One region of the Microbacterium testaceum StLB037 genome, then DNA from elsewhere that is predicted to be linked to it. Evidence: predicted binding sites of a transcription regulator. Region 1 holds the regulator's gene; the other holds the start of a gene.

What was found. The regulator HspR, encoded in region 1, represses chaperone genes until heat shock. The targets are predictions, from matches to a motif close to AAGTTGAGTCNNNNNGACTCAACTT.
Region 2: a site for HspR is predicted at 5,039-5,063, ahead of MTES_RS14270 (ATP-dependent Clp protease ATP-binding subunit). Genes of this name have one in related genera too.

What each region holds. Positions count from the first base shown of each region.
Region 1 is NC_015125.1:1,879,379-1,887,138, reverse strand. It holds gene MTES_RS08650 (formimidoylglutamate deiminase) at 1-462, opposite strand, end outside; gene MTES_RS08645 (allantoate amidohydrolase) at 459-1,661, opposite strand; gene hutU (urocanate hydratase) at 1,658-3,313, opposite strand; gene MTES_RS08635 (IclR family transcriptional regulator) at 3,310-3,975, opposite strand; gene MTES_RS08630 (hypothetical protein) at 4,037-4,630, shown strand; gene MTES_RS08625 (heat shock protein transcriptional repressor HspR) at 4,862-5,299, opposite strand; gene MTES_RS08620 (DnaJ C-terminal domain-containing protein) at 5,379-6,365, opposite strand; gene MTES_RS08615 (nucleotide exchange factor GrpE) at 6,377-7,000, opposite strand; gene dnaK (molecular chaperone DnaK) at 7,010-7,760, opposite strand, start outside.
Region 2 is NC_015125.1:3,132,571-3,140,330, reverse strand. It holds gene MTES_RS14285 (hypothetical protein) at 1-463, opposite strand, end outside; gene MTES_RS14280 (LLM class flavin-dependent oxidoreductase) at 625-1,401, opposite strand; gene MTES_RS14275 (LLM class flavin-dependent oxidoreductase) at 1,398-2,279, opposite strand; gene MTES_RS14270 (ATP-dependent Clp protease ATP-binding subunit) at 2,504-5,023, opposite strand; gene MTES_RS14265 (haloacid dehalogenase) at 5,126-5,674, opposite strand; gene MTES_RS14260 (hypothetical protein) at 5,741-6,574, opposite strand; gene MTES_RS14255 (LacI family DNA-binding transcriptional regulator) at 6,657-7,724, shown strand.

The sequences.
Region 1 (7,760 bases):
CGTGTCGAGCAGGGTGAGACGGATGCCGCTGGCCCGGGCCGCGCGCGCGAGCGCGCGCTCCATCGCATGCGGAGGGTCGTAGGGCGAGGCGTCGGGCGCGTGGTGCACGTAGTGGAACTCGGCGACCGACGTCCAGCCCGCGGCGACCATCTCGGCGTACACCGCCGTGGCGATGCGCTCGTACGACGCGGGATCGAGCCGCCCGGCCTCGCGGTACATCAGCTCGCGCCAGGTCCAGAAGCTGCCGCCGTCGCCGTGCGTGCGGCCCCGGAGCAGCCGGTGGAAGGCGTGGGAGTGCGCGTTGACCGCCCCCGGCAGCACGAGTCCGTCGAGGCGGTGGTCGTCGGCATCCGGAGTCGCTTCGGTCTCCACGGAGGTGATCAGCCCACCGGATGCCACGATGCGGACGCCGCTCGCCACGGCGTCGCCGATCCACGCCCGCGGCGCCCAGAAGCGGGTCACGACAGCAGGTCCTGCAGGACATCGGCGAGCGCCGCGGCGGACGCGTCGGCGTCGGCGTCGGCGACGTGCTCCTCGGGTGAGTGCGAGATGCCCGAGGGATTGCGGACGAACAGCATGCCGGTGGGGACGGCGCTCGCGAGGATGCCGGCGTCATGGCCCGCCCCGGTGCGCAGGTACGGGGCGTCGGCGAGCGCCGCACCGAGGCGTCCCGCGAGCGCGGGGTCGAAGCCGACCGTGGGGCTCCACGATTCCTCGACGAGCACCGCCTCGCACCCCCGCGCGGCGGCGAGCTCGACGCACGAGCGCTCGATGTCGGAGACGAGGCGGCGGGTGACGGCGTCGTCGGGATGCCGCGCGTCGATCCAGAAGTCGACCGACGACGCGATGACGTTGGTGCCGCCGGGCACGGGCTCGAAGCGGCCGACGGTAGCACGCGCGTCCTCGACCGCGTCGGCCAGGTCGGCGATGCGACCGACCATGCCGGCGGCGGCGACCACCGGATCGCGGCGGTCGGCCATGAGGGTCGTCCCGGCGTGGTTGCCCTCGCCGCGCACCGACACCTTGAAGCGGCCGTGGCCGAGGATCGACTCGGCGACGGCGAAGGGACGGTCGAGGTCGATGAGCCCGCGCCCCTGCTCGACATGGAGCTCGACGAAGACGCCGATGCGGGCGAGCGTTTCGGCGTCGGGTCCGATCCGGGCCGGGTCGATGCCGCCCGCGGCGAAGACGTCGGCGAGCGTGTCGCCGTCGCGGTCGGTGAGGCGGCGCGCGGCATCCGGAGACAACGCCCCGGTCAGCAGCCGCGAACCGAGGCACGCGACACCGAAGCGCGAGCCCTCCTCCTCGGGGAACACCGCGATCGCGAAGGGCTTTGCGGGAGCGATCCCCCGCGAGCGCAGGACGTCGACCGCGGCGAGCGCAGCCGCGACGCCCAGCGGCCCGTCGAACGCCCCGCCACCGGGCACCGAGTCGAGGTGGCTTCCGGTGACGACGGCGCCGGGTCCCGGCATCCCCCACCAGGCCCACAGGATGCCGTTGCGGTCGACCTCGACGTCGAGCCCGCGCGCCTCGGCCTCGGCGACGAACCACGCGCGCAGGTCGCGTTCGGCGGTCGAGAAGACCGGGCGGGCGTAGCCGCCGCTGCGCGGCTCGCGGCCGATGCCCGAGATGGCGTCGAGGAGGGTGGTGACGGGCGTCATGAGTCGAGCATCGGCACGCGCACCCCGCGCTCGCGGGCGACCTCGATCGCGCGGTCGTATCCGGCATCCACGTGACGGATGACGCCCATACCGGGGTCGTTCGTGAGGAGGCGCTGGAGCTTCTCGGCCGCGAGCGGCGTGCCGTCGGCGACCGAGACCTGGCCCGCGTGGATCGAGCGGCCGATGCCCACCCCGCCGCCGTGGTGGAGCGACACCCAGGTGGCGCCGGAGGCGGTGTTGAGGAGCGCGTTGAGGATGGGCCAATCGGCGATGGCATCCGATCCATCCGCCATGGCCTCCGTTTCGCGGTAGGGCGAGGCCACCGAGCCGGAGTCGAGGTGGTCGCGGCCGATCACGATCGGGGCCGAGATCCTGCCCTCGGCGACGAGTTCGTTGAAGCGGACCGCCGCCTTGGCGCGGTCGCCGTAGCCGAGCCAGCAGATGCGGGCGGGAAGGCCCTCGAACTCCACGTGCTCCTGCGCGGCGGTGATCCAGCGCTTGAGCCCCTCGTTCTCGGGGAAGAGCTCGAGGATCGCGTGGTCGGTCACGGCGATGTCGGCGGGGTCGCCCGACAGCGCCACCCAGCGGAACGGGCCGAGGCCCTCGCAGAACAGCGGGCGGATGTACGCCGGCACGAAGCCGGGGAACGCGAAGGCGTCGGCGTATCCGCCCTGCCGAGCCTCGTCGCGGATCGAGTTGCCGTAGTCGAACACCTCGGCGCCGCGCTTCTGGAACTCCACCATCGCCTCGACGTGGCGGGCCATGGACTCGCGCGCACGGGCGGTGAAGCCCTCGGGGTCGCGGGCCGACTCGGTGCGCCAGTCCTCGAAGGCGATGCCCGCGGGAAGGTAGGCGAGCGGGTCGTGGGCGGAGGTCTGGTCGGTGACGATGTCGACCGGCACGTCGCGGCGGAGCAGCTCGGGCAGCACCTCGGAGCTGTTGCCGACGAGACCGACCGAGAGGGCACGGCCCTCGGCCTTCGCGGCCAGCACGCGCTCGAGCGCGTCGTCGAGGTCGGTGGCGACCTCATCGAGGTAGCGCTTGCCCTGGCGGCGCCGGAGCCGCGTCTCATCGACGTCGACGATGAGCACGACGCCGCCGTTGAGCGTGACCGACAGGGGCTGGGCGCCGCCCATGCCGCCGCAGCCGCCGGTGACGGTGAGGGTCCCGGCGAGGGTGCCGCCGAAGCGCTTGCGCGCCACCGCCCCGAACGTCTCGTACGTGCCCTGCAGGATGCCCTGCGTGCCGATGTAGATCCACGAGCCGGCCGTCATCTGGCCGTACATCATGAGGCCCTCCGCCTCGAGGCGGCGGAACTCGGGCCAGGTGGCCCAGTCACCCACGAGGTTCGAGTTGGCCAGAAGCACGCGCGGTGCCCACACGTTCGTGCGGAACACCCCCACGGGCTTGCCGGACTGCACGAGCAGCGTCTCGTCGTCGTCGAGGTCGGCGAGCGTCGCGACGATCGCGTCGTAGCTCGCCCAGTTGCGGGCGGCCTTGCCCGTACCGCCGTAGACGATGAGGTCTTCGGGCCGTTCGGCGACCTCGGGGTCGAGGTTGTTCATGAGCATCCGCAGCGGGGCCTCGGTCTGCCAGCTCTTGGCGGTGAGCGTCGTCCCTCGTGGGGCGCGGATCTCTCGCGTTCCGGTCATGTCGTTCTGTCTCCTTCGACGTCGGACACCGCCCCGATCGAACGGCTCTCGGCGAGGAGCACGCGTCCGATCTCGGCGGTTCGGGTTTCGGTGGTGCGGTAGCTGGGGACGACGACGGAGAGGGATGCCACGGCCCGCCCGCCCACGAGGATCGGCGCCGCGATCGCGGTCACGTCGGCCTCGACGCCCTGGGTGACGACGACGTAGCCGTCGGGGCCGGTGCGCCCGGTCAACACCGCACCGGCCGCCGATCCGTTCAGGGGGATCGTTCGCCCCACCCAGCTCGCGTGGCGGATGGAGTGGGTGCCCTCGACGATGGCGATGTAGACGGCCGTCTCGCCCGCACCGCGGACGGCCAGGTAGCTCGACTCCCCCGTGCGGTCGACGATCCGAGAGAGAGCGGGCTCCGCGAGCGAGACGAGCGAATCGTTCGAGAGAGCGCGCGCGCCGAGCTGCACCAGCCGCACGCCCGCGACGTAGCGGCCGTCGTCCCCGCGGCGCACGAACTCCTGGGCCTCGAGCGTGCGCAACAGCCGCAGAGCGGTGCTCGCCGAGAGGTCGGCCGCGCGCGCGGCGTCCGCCAGCGTCAACGGACCCCGGTCGCACACGGTCGCGAGGAGCGACAGAGCCCGGTCGACGGTGCGCGTGGAAGCCTCGGTCATGTCGTTCAGTGAAACGCATATCCCACTGGATGACAAGAGGGGCGGCCTTTAGGCTGGACCCATGTCCCGACTGCAGGCCGACGCTCCCGCCGACCGCTGGGTGCCCGTGACGGGCTCCCTCGGATTCCGTGGCCGCCGCCACCGCAAGGCCGCCATCGGCATGCTCCTCAACCAGGCGAACACCGCCGCGGGCTCGACGCCCCGTCCCGGCGGCGGGGCTTTCGCGTGGATCCTCAGCCAGGCCGCTCCGCTGCTGATGCGCCGCGCGGCCGGGCGCGTGCTGGTGTGGGTGTGGAAGAGCGATCCGGAACTGCTCGTCGTGATGGCGCAGCTGCAGGAGGCCACACCGCAGCTGCGCACCGCACGGGCGATGATGCCGATGGAGTACGACGACACCGAGTCGTTCCGGAACCCCTACCTCGGCGTCGGCGAGAAGCTCGCCATGCCACTGCCGACCGACCCGAAGACGCCGCCGTTCGCCACCTACACGTGGGACACCGGCTCGCACTTCGTGACGGTCACCGCGGTCTGCTCCGACCGCGAGCGCTTCGGCACGATCATCGGCGCGGTGGACGACATCGCCCGGACGGTGCGCATCGTCGACGACCTGAAGCTCGGCGAGTCACCGACCGTGCTGAGGCTCGATCCGGCCTGACCCCGCCGAGGTGGCTGAGCTCGTCGAGGTGGCTGAGCTCGTCGAGGTGGCTGAGCTCGTCGAGGTGGCTGAGCTCGTCGAGGTGGCTGAGCTCGTCGAAGCCACCGGGCGACCGCGGCATCCCGGTCCCTTCGACAAGCTCAGGGACCTTGCCTCGCACTCAGGGACCTTGCCTCGCACTCAGGGGGCTCGCGGCGCGCGGGGCGGCGCTCGCGTCACACGGGAGCGGCGTCAGTCGCCGTGCGGATCGCGCGGACGCCACAACACGATGTCGGTCGCGCGGCGCACGCGCGCTCCGTGACGCAGGGTCACGACCGAGCCGGTCGCCCCCGCGGCGAACACGCGCGCCCCGGGACGCGACTCGCGCTCGGCCACCAGCTGCCGTTCGAGCTCGTTCACCCGACGCGACAGGTCGTGCACCTGGCGCTCGAGAGTCAACAGCCGCGCGATCGCCGGCAGGCTCATGCCCTCGCTCGACAGGCGGGCGACCTCGCGCAGCTGCTGCACGTGCCGACTCGAGTACCGCCGCGAACCACCCTGGGTCCGCGCGGGAACGACGAGACCGAGCCGGTCGTACTGCCGCAGGGTCTGCGGGTGCATGTTCGACAGCTCGGCGGCGACGGCGATGGCGAAGAGGGGGGAATCCTCATCGATCTCTCGGTCGGCCACGTCTTCTCCTCTCGCTCGTGCCGTTCGCCGGGGTCCCGGCATCCGTGGATCCCGGATGCCGAGCCCCGGCGTCGTGGTGTTATCGCGCCTTGGCCATCAGGTCGGCGCGGGGATTCTCTTTCGGCTCGAGCTCGTGGAACCGCTCGAGGGCCTCGCGGGCGGCGTCGTCGAGGTGCGTGGGGACCGCGACCTGGACTTCGGCGAGCAGGTCGCCGGTGCCCTTGGAGGTCTGGATGCCACGCCCCTTGACGCGCAGCACGCGCCCGGACGGGGTGCCCGGGGCGACACGCAGCCGCACCGGGTCGCCGCCGAGGGTGGGGACTTCGATCGTCGCGCCGAGCGCCGCCTCGGTGAAGGTCACGGGGACCGTCAGCCGCAGGTTGAGGCCGTCACGCGTGAAGACCGGGTGCGGACGCACCGCGACCGTCACGACGATGTCGCCGCTCTCGCCGCCGTCGGGCGAGGGACGACCTCGACCGCGAAGACGGATCTTCTGCCCGTCCGAGACGCCGGCGGGGATCTTCACCTTGAAGGGCTTGTTGTCCTCGCCCTGCAGGGTGATGGTCTCGCCCTTGGCCGCGGTGACGAAGTCGATCGTCGTACGCGCCGTGACGTCCGATCCGCGCTGCGGACCGCCGTACCCGCGGTATCCGCCCGTCGTCTGGCCGAAGCGTCCGGAGCCGAAGCCCCCTCCGCCCTGGTCGAACATCGAGAAGAAGTCCTCGAAGCCGGCGGGACCGCTCGTCGATCCCCCGCGCTGCTGACCGAATCGGCTGAAGACGTCGTCGAAGCCCCCGCCGCTCGCCCCCGGAGCCGAGAAGCGCGCCCCCGAGCCCATGGCCCGGATCTGGTCGTACTCCTCGCGCTGCTCGGGATCGTTGAGCACCGAGTAGGCCTCGCTGATCTCCTTGAACTTGGCTTCCGCCTTCGCGTCGCCCGGGTTCGAGTCGGGGTGATACTGGCGCGCGAGCTTGCGGTAGGTCTTCTTCAGATCAGCCGCGCTGACGCTCTTGTCGACACCGAGGACCTTGTAGAAGTCCTTGTCGAACCAGTCCTGACTCGCCATGTGTCCTCCTCTTAGGCCGGCACGGCGACGACGACCTTCGCCGGTCGCAGTTCGACCGAGCCGAGGCGGTAGCCGACCTCGACGACCTCGAGGATCGTCGTCTCGGTCACGCCCGGAGTCGGGGCCTGGAAGATCGCCTCGTGCTGCTGCGGGTCGAACACGTCGCCGACGGCGCCGTACGACACCACGCCGAGGCGCTCGGCCACGGCGCGCACTTTCTCGCCGATGGCCGCGAGGGGGCTTCCCTCGACGAGGTCACCGTGCTTGGCGGCCCGGTCGAGGTCGTCCATGACGGGCAGGAGGCCCTTCACGGCCTCGCCCTTGGCGCGCTCGATCTCGCGCTCGCGCTGCTCCTCGGTCCGCCTGCGGTAGTTGGCGTACTCGGCCTGCAGCCGCTTGAGGTCGATCAGCAGCGACGCTTCCTTGTCGGAGGAAGCGCCCTCTGCGGCGGCCTCGGGCGTCTGCTCGGCGCCGAGGATGTCGTCGATGGTCAGGCCCTCGGCATCCGGGTCCTGGCCGGCGTCCGTCTCAGGCTGGTCACCCGACGGCGCGGGGCCGGAGGTGTTCTCCTCCGGCCCCGTCTCGTCAGGACCGGCGCCCGAGCCCGTGGGCTGTTCGTCGTCCTTGTGTGCCATGGTCTCTGCTTACTTCTTCTCGTCGGGGTTCTCGTCGTCGACGACCTCGGCGTCGATGACGTCTTCCTCGGGGTTCGGCGTCTCGCCGTTGCCGGGCTGACCCACGTTGGGGTCGGCGGGCTCGCCCGCGGCCTGCGACGAGGCGTAGATGGCCTCGCCGAGCTTGCCCTGGCTGGCGTTCAGCTTGTCGAACGCGGTCTTGACCGCGTCGTCGTCGTCACCGGCGAGAGCCGTCTTGAGCGCATCGACGTCGCCCTGCACCTCGGCCTTGACCTCGGCGGGGAGCTTGTCCTCGTTCTCCTTGATCAGCTTCTCGATCGAGTACGACAGGGTCTCGGCCTGGTTGCGGGTCTCGGCGGACTCGCGGCGCTTCTTGTCTTCGGCCGCGTTCTCCTCGGCCTCGCGCACCATGCGCTCGATGTCCTCCTTGGGCAGCGACGAGCCGCCCGTGATGGTCATCGACTGCTCCTTGCCGGTGCCCTTGTCCTTCGCCGACACGTGGACGATGCCGTTCGCGTCGATGTCGAAGGTGACCTCGACCTGCGGGATGCCACGGGGAGCCGGGGCGATACCGGTGAGCTCGAAGGTGCCGAGGGGCTTGTTGTCGCGGGTGAACTCGCGCTCGCCCTGGAAGACCTGGATCGCGACCGACGGCTGGTTGTCGTCGGCGGTGGTGAAGGTCTCGCTGCGCTTGGTCGGGATGGCCGTGTTGCGCTCGATGAGCTTGGTCATGATGCCGCCCTTGGTCTCGATACCGAGG
Region 2 (7,760 bases), 1.3 Mb from region 1:
AGGCGACGGTCGCGGTGGTCGGCGGCGGGGCATCGCCGAATGAGCCGCCCCCGGTCGTGGCCGTCAGACCGGCGGGCGGGTTCTCGCGGATCCAGTCGATCGTGTCGTCCACGCCGGCGTTCGGGACGAGCCACTCCGCGTGGCGCCCCGCGATGGGGGCGCAGATCCACCCGGCGAACGATGTGTACAACCGGGTGTTGTCGTCCGTGCGCACCGCCCCCTCGGGGAGCGCGATCGCGCCGAGCCACGCATCGGCTTGAGCGATCGAGGCGGCGTCCGGAGTCGACGCGGGAGTCGGCGTCGCCTCCGAACCGAGGGACGGTTCCGAGGCGGGCGGCGGGCCGACCGAGGCCCGCGCCGCATTCTCCGAGGGCGCGTCGCCGGCGGCCGAGGCCGCGGTGCAGCCGGAGAGCAGCGCCGCAGCGGCGGCGATCGTCACGAGGGTCACCGGAAGTCGCCGCATGGGCCCATGCTAGGGCTCTCGTCGTGGCGAACATCCGCGCGGGGGCTCTACAGCGACCGCCGTGGCAGCCCGGCGGGGGCGGATCGGCCCGTGCGGGAGCCACGCGACGACCATCGCCGCCGGCCCGCGCGAACACGGATCGGCGTGGCCCGCCCCTCCCGTCAGCTCGGGGAGGGTGCCGTCCGCCGGACGAAGTCGACGTACGCCTCCACCGTGTCTTCCGGCACGATCGCGCGCAGGACGACCTCGTCGGTCGCCGCGGTGTACGCCTCAAGGGCATCGCCGAGCTCGGTGACATCGCGGATCGTCGTGTCGGCGGCATCCACCCCCATCCGTTCGAAATTCGCGGCGTAATTCGGGAAGGACGCGTACCGAGCCGTTTCGACGTCGAGCCTCTCGCGAGCGGCCGGCACGATCGCCGTCCGCACGTAGACGGCGATGTGGGCGGCCGGTGAGACCTCGTGAAGGCTCTCGGTCTGCGCGCGCGCCTCGACGGGTGGCACCCAGTTCAGCAGCACCCCCTCGGCGCGCTCGACGCCGGTCCGGCGCATTCTCGGACCGAGCGCACCGACGAGCACACGCGGCATTCCGGCGCCGTGCAGCACCTCGATCGCGTCGCGGACGCGTGCCAGCGCCCCCTCTTTCGCGATGCCCGAGCCGATCCCCAGCGTCAGGCGGTCGAGCGGAAGACCGAGGGATGCCACCTCGGCGGCGATCTCGTCACCGGGTCGACGATCGACGGGTACGACCCCCGTCGCGAGATGCAGGCGTTCGGTCACCCTCGCCGCCGCAGCAAGCGCCGCGAGGGCGTCGCCGTCGGGGGTGTCGTTGATCCAGAGCGCGTGGAACCCGGCTCTCTCGACCTCGGGAGCGATTCTCGCGACCGCCTCGGGGCCGAGCGCGCCGGCCAACCCCAGCGACACCACACCGCGGGTCACGAGACACCCGCCGCGTTCGGCAGTTCGAGGGCGACCTGACCGACCGCCGAGAAGAACGCCGCGAGGTCGACCTCATCGGTGGGCAGGAGCACGACGTCGTCGACGCCGACCGCCTGGAAGCGCGCGACACTCTCGGCCACCTCGGACACCGAGCCGGCGAGAACGCGTTCTGCGGCGTCGGGCCGATCCCCCGCCGCGGCGATCGCGCGTTCGTGCGCGTCCGGCCCGAAGGCCGTGAGCACGTAGGCGACGACGTCGGCGCGGCCGTCGCGACCGGCATCCACGCGTCCCGCCTGAACCGTGCGCACCGACTCCGCGATCTCGTCGACCGTGTGCCGGCTGTCGAGGATGACCCCATCGGCGACGGCGCCGGCGAGAGCCAGGGTCTTCGGCCCCTCGGCGGCCGCGTACACGAGCGGCGCCTCGACGGGAGGCCAATCGAGCGACACGTCGCGCAGACGGACGTACCGTCCCTCGGCGCTCACGGTGTCGCCGGCGAGCAACGAACGGAGAGCGGGGAGCTGCTCGTGCATGAGCGTGAGCGGCGACGCGGCCTTCGCCCCGATCTGCCGCATCCAGTCCTGCACGCCGTGTCCGAACCCGGGGAGGAGTCGCCCCGGGAACATGCGCTCGATGGTCGCGACCTCCATCGCCGAGGCGGCGACGCTGCGGAGCGGGAACGGCGCGATGCCGACGCCGATGCGCAGGTGGTCGGTGACCGCGAGGGCGGCGGCTGCGGCGGCCCAGGCCGAGGAGCGGAAGCAGTCCTCCCAGAGCCACAGCTCCTCGATGCCGGCGTCCTCCGCCGCACGCGCGGCGTCGCGCAGCTCTTCGGGCGGGTGGGGGTACGGGCTGAAGATCGTGCCGATACGACTCATGCCTCTACTCTGCCCCGAACCTCCGACATCCGGGCGATCGCCCCGCACCCCGCCGCGCCCCCCGGGCCTGAGTGTCCAAAACACCCGGACGTTTTTTCAGACCGTCCGGGTGTTTTGGACACTGAACGAGCGAGAGCACCGGCACGAGCGCAGCCACAGCCACCCGCCGCCCACCCACGCCGAAGGCCCCCGGCGCCGCAGCACCGAGGGCCTTCGAGAGGGTGTCAGGCCGCGAGCGCCCCCGCGGCGGCGCGGACCACGAAGCCCGAGGCGTCGGCATCCACCGTCACCGCTCCCCCGTCGACCAGCTCGCCCGAGACGAACAGGTCGGCGATGCGATCGTCGACCTCGCGCTGGATGACCCGGCGCAACGGCCGCGCACCGTATTCGGGCTCGTAGCCGACCTCGGCGAGGCGATCCACCGCGGCCTCCGTCACGTCGAGGGTGACGTTCCGCGCCGAAAGCCGCCGCGAGGAGGCGCCGAGCAGCAGCCGGACGATCTCGCGCAGCTGCGCCTTCTCGAGCTTCTGGAACAGCACGATGTCGTCGATGCGGTTGAGGAACTCGGGCCGCATCGCCTCGCGCAGCTTGCCCAGGACCCGCTCGCGCACGTCCTCGGCCGCGAACGCGCCCGTCGTGAAGCCGATCGCCCCGGAACGGGATGCCAGGATCTCGGCGCCCAGGTTGGAGGTCATCACGATGACCGTGTTGCGGAAGTCGACCGTGCGGCCCTGGCCGTCGGTCAGGCGCCCGTCGTCGAGTACCTGCAGCAGCAGGGTGAACACGTCGGGGTGCGCCTTCTCGATCTCGTCGAACAGCACGACCGCGTACGGGTTGCGACGCACGCGCTCGGTGAGCTGACCGGCCTCGTCGTAACCGACGTATCCGGGAGGAGCACCGACGAGACGCGACACGGTGTGCCGCTCGCCGAACTCGCTCATGTCGAAGCGGATCACCGCGCCGTCGTCGTCGAAGAGCGATCCGGCGAGAGCCTTCGCGAGCTCGGTCTTTCCGACACCGGTGGGCCCGAGGAAGAGGAACGAACCGACGGGTCGGTTCTCATCCCCCATGCCCGTGCGGTTGCGGCGCACGGCCTTGGCGACCGCGGTCACCGCGTCGTCCTGCCCGATGACCCGGGCGTGCAGCTCGTCCTCCAGCTGCGAGAGGCGGCCGCGCTCGGTCGCGGTCAGGCGGGCGACCGGGATCCCGGTGGCACGGCTGATCACCGCGGCGATCTCGGGCTCGTCGACGACGGCCGCGGCGCGCGGGGCGCGGGTGGCCTCGTCGAGCTGCGCCTGCACGGCGGCCATCTCGTCGCGAAGGCGCGAGGCCTCCTCGTAGTGCTCCGCGGAGACGGCGGCGTTCTTCTCCGCCTCGAGCGTCGCGAGCCGCTCGAGCAGCGAGGACGTGTCGACCGAGACGCCGAGCCGCAGCCGCAGCCGCGCCCCAGCCTGGTCGACGAGGTCGATCGCCTTATCGGGCAGCACGCGGTCGGGCAGGTACCGGTCGCTCAGCTCGACCGCGGCGCGCAGCGCGTCCTCGGTGTACGTCACGGCGTGGTGCTCCTCGTACGCCGAACGGAGACCGCGGAGGATCTCCACGGCATCCGCCAGCGACGGCTCGCCGACGCGCACCGGCTGCAGGCGCCGTTCGAGAGCGGGGTCCTTCTCGATCGTGCGGTACTCCCGCAGCGTCGTCGCGCCGATGAGACGCACGTCGCCGCGCGCCAGGCGCGGCTTGAGGATGTTGCCCGCGTCCATCGACCCGTCGCCACTGCCGCCGGCACCGACGAGCGTGTGCACCTCGTCGATGAAGACGACGAGCTTCTGGGATGCCGCGATCTCCTCCATCGTCTGAGTGAGACGCTCCTCGAAGTCGCCGCGGTACCGGGCGCCCGCGAGCATCGCGGCCAGGTCGATCGACACCACGCGCGTTCCGCGCAGCTGCTCGGGGACCTCGTCGGCGACGATCGCCCGCGCGAGTCCCTCGACGATCGCCGTCTTGCCGACGCCGGCCTCACCGATCAGCACGGGGTTGTTCTTCGTGCGGCGGCTGAGGATCTCGATCGTCTGCTCGATCTCGTCGGACCGACCGATGACGGGGTCGAGCCGGCCCGCCGTCGCGAGGGCGGTCAGGTCGGTGCCGAACCGGTCGAGGTTCGGGGTGGCGGATGCCGCTTCGCTCGGCGCCGCGGTCTCGGTCCCGCCGACGACGGTCTCGCGCACACCCTGGGTCAGGGCCTCGGCCGTGACGCCGGCCTGCGCGAGGATCTGCCCGGCGGGCGCGTCCTGCGCGAGCACGAGGGCGAAGAAGAGGTGGTCGGGGTCGACGTAGGTGGAACCCGCGGCCCGGGCGACCTGGAACGCGTGGAACAGCGCGCGCTGCACCGACCCGGCAACGACCGCACCGTCCACATCGGCCGCCTCGCCCGCGGCGGGAAGGCGGCTCTCCGCCGCACGCGCGATCGCGGCGGGGTCGGCGCCGAGGCGCGCGACGGCCTCGCGGGCGGGCGACTGCCCCACGAGGACGTGCAGCACGTGCAGGGCATCGAGCTCGCGCTGACCGCGGCCGAGCGCGAACCGGCCCGCGGCCTGGAGAGCCTCCTGCGTGCGGGCGCTGAGGAAGCGGCTGAGATCGATGGACCGTTCGGCGCGAGCGCGCTCCCCCGCGAGGTAGCGGGCGAGGAACTCGTCGAACGACTGGGCGCCGTTTTCCCCGGCGCCGGGGGTGAAGTCTTCGGGCACGAACGTCTCCTGTGATACATGAGTCGAGCTCACTCAAGTTTGAGACTTGAGCGGCGAGGTATCAACTTCAACGACGACGTTCCGAGGTTATTCCCGGCAATCTCACGACGCCCAGGTGAACCACGCCGCGGTGCTTCCGTTCACCTCCAACACGCCGCCGCCGACCGAGTGACGGGCCGTCATCGCATCCGTTCCATCGCTCCACCAGACGCCCGTCTTGCCCGCGAGCGAATCGCTGGCCTCGCCCTGCCATCCCGCCGCGTGGAAGGCGGCATCGGCCTGCGTGATCGCGCCGTCCGGGTCGTCGAAGAACAGGGCCGATTCGCGCGACGCGCCCTGCCCGTCGTCCTCGGAGACGAAGCACGTCGGAGTCGCGGCGATGTCGACGCCCTCGGGGAACGCGAACTCCCCGGGGTCCACGGGTGGGACGTCCCCGAAGCCGTTGGACGCCAGGTACGCGAGCATCTCGTCGGTGCACCCGAACCCCGCGCGCACGGTGATGGCGACACCGTCATCGGTGGTGACACCCGAGTCCGTCACGGGCGCCTCGCTCGCGGCATCCGGAGCCGGGGTGCCGGACGTCGACGCGCACCCGCTCAGGACGGCCGCGAGCACGAAGAGGGGAACGAGACGGAAGCGGAGCGAGGACATGGCGTCAGCGTCGCACCGCCGCCCCCGACGGTCGATAGGGGTTTCGGCGGGCTCCGAGACGCGAAGTCACGCGCGGAGGGTCGGATCGGGGGCGTTCCAGAGCTCCACCGTCTGCACGAGCCAGAACACCGCGAACAGCGTCACCACGACCGATTCGCCGAGGAACACCGCAGGCACGCCCGCGACGGTGACCGTCGCCGCACCCCCGGCGACCAGCACCGCGACGAGCGCGCACAGCGCCCCCAGGATGCCGACCGCCACCACGGCGTAGAGCACCCGGAAGCGACGCGGAGCGCGCTGCGGACGCCACGCCGAGACGGCGGCCACCACGCCGATCACCGAGAAGAAGCCGACCGCCGCGACGTTGTGCGCACCGCGCAGGAACGTCGGGAAGTCGACGAGGGCCCACGTCACGAACCCCGCGACCGTCAGCGCGATCGCGACCAGCGTCACGACGGTCCCCCACCCGGCGGAGCCCTGCGTGCGCGCGAGGACGGCTGCGGCGACCAGGACGACGAGGGAGAGGGATGCCACGGAGATGCCGCTGTTGACCACCCCGGGGATCGCGGCGGCGGGCACGCACACGGCGCCGCCTTCGCACGAGGCGTCGGTGATCGGGGTGGGGACCAGCGCGACGACGAGCGCGAACACGGCCGCGAGATCGAGCAGCCCCTGTTCGACGCTGCGCCCCGAGAGCACGAGCAGCGCCAGCGCGATGGCGCAGAGGCTCCCGACGAACAGGTGCCCCGCGGGCGTGTAGAACGCCGCGCTCAGGGAGGACAGCGCGCCCCGGCCGGCGACCTCGAGCCCGATCGACACCGCGAGGACCAGCGTCGCCCCGACGATCGACAGGCGCACGTAGCGGTAGGTGCGTTGGGTCGACGTCGTGCGCAGGCGCATGCCGACATCCTGGCATCGACCACCGACACCGCCCCGCCGGGTCGCGCGGGCATCACGTGACCCGGGGCGCTAGCGTGAAGGCGTGGCAGCCCTGACGCCCGACGACGGCGACCCGATCGCCCGTCCCGCGCACGCGCGCCGGGGCGGTCCCGCCCCGACGATCCACGACGTCGCCGCCGCCGCGGGCGTATCGAAGTCGGTCGTCTCGCGGGCGCTCTCGGGGGCGTCCGGCGTCGCCGAACGGACGGTCAGCCGCGTACGGGATGCCGCCGCGAGCCTGGGCTACGTCCCCAACGCGCACGCCCGCGGCATGTCCGCGCACCGGACGCACACGCTCGGCGTCTTCGTCCGGGATGCCGCGACGCCGTTCTACGGGCACCTGCTCACCGCCTTCCAGGAGCGTGCCGCCGAGCGCGGCTACCGCGCCGTGACCGCCACCGGGGCGGGATCGTTCTCGATCGCCGACGAACGACGCGCCCTGGAGACCCTCGTCGCCCTGCGCGTCGAAGGACTGATCGTGTGCAGCGGCGCCCTGCCGGTCGAGGACGTGATCCCGTTCGCCGCACGGATCCCGACCGTGGTCGCGGGCCGACCCGAGCAGGACCCGTCCGTGAGCAGCGTGTATTGCGACGAGGTCGCGGGCGGGCGCGGGCTGGCCGATCACGTCGCTCACCTCCGCCATCGCCGGGTCGCGGTGATGACGCTGTCCCCGAAGGACTCCATCACCCAGGCCCGGCGCACCGAGGCGATGGTCGCGCGTCTGCGGGAGCTCGGCGTCGACGTGGTCCCCGTCCCGGGCAACGACGCCGGGCCGCGGGCCGACAGCATCGCTCCGATCGTTCACGCCGTGCTCGACGCCGGGGTCAGCGCGTTCATGACACCGAGCGACGCGTGGGCCATCGCCGCTCTCGAATGCCTCCGCGACCGGGGACTCTCGGCCCCCGGCGACCTCTCGGTCACGGGGTACGACGGGGTGTCGCCCTTCACGACCTCGCTCCTCGCGATCACCTCCTGGCGCCAGCCACTGGGCCGGATCGGCCGCCTCTCGGTCGACGACGTCGTGGACCAGATCGACGGCGACGCCACGGGCACCCAGCACCGAGCGATCGACGGCGAGCTCATCGTGGGACGCACCGCTGCCCGCGCCTGACCGCGTCACCCGTCGTTCACCCGCTGGACGACGGTT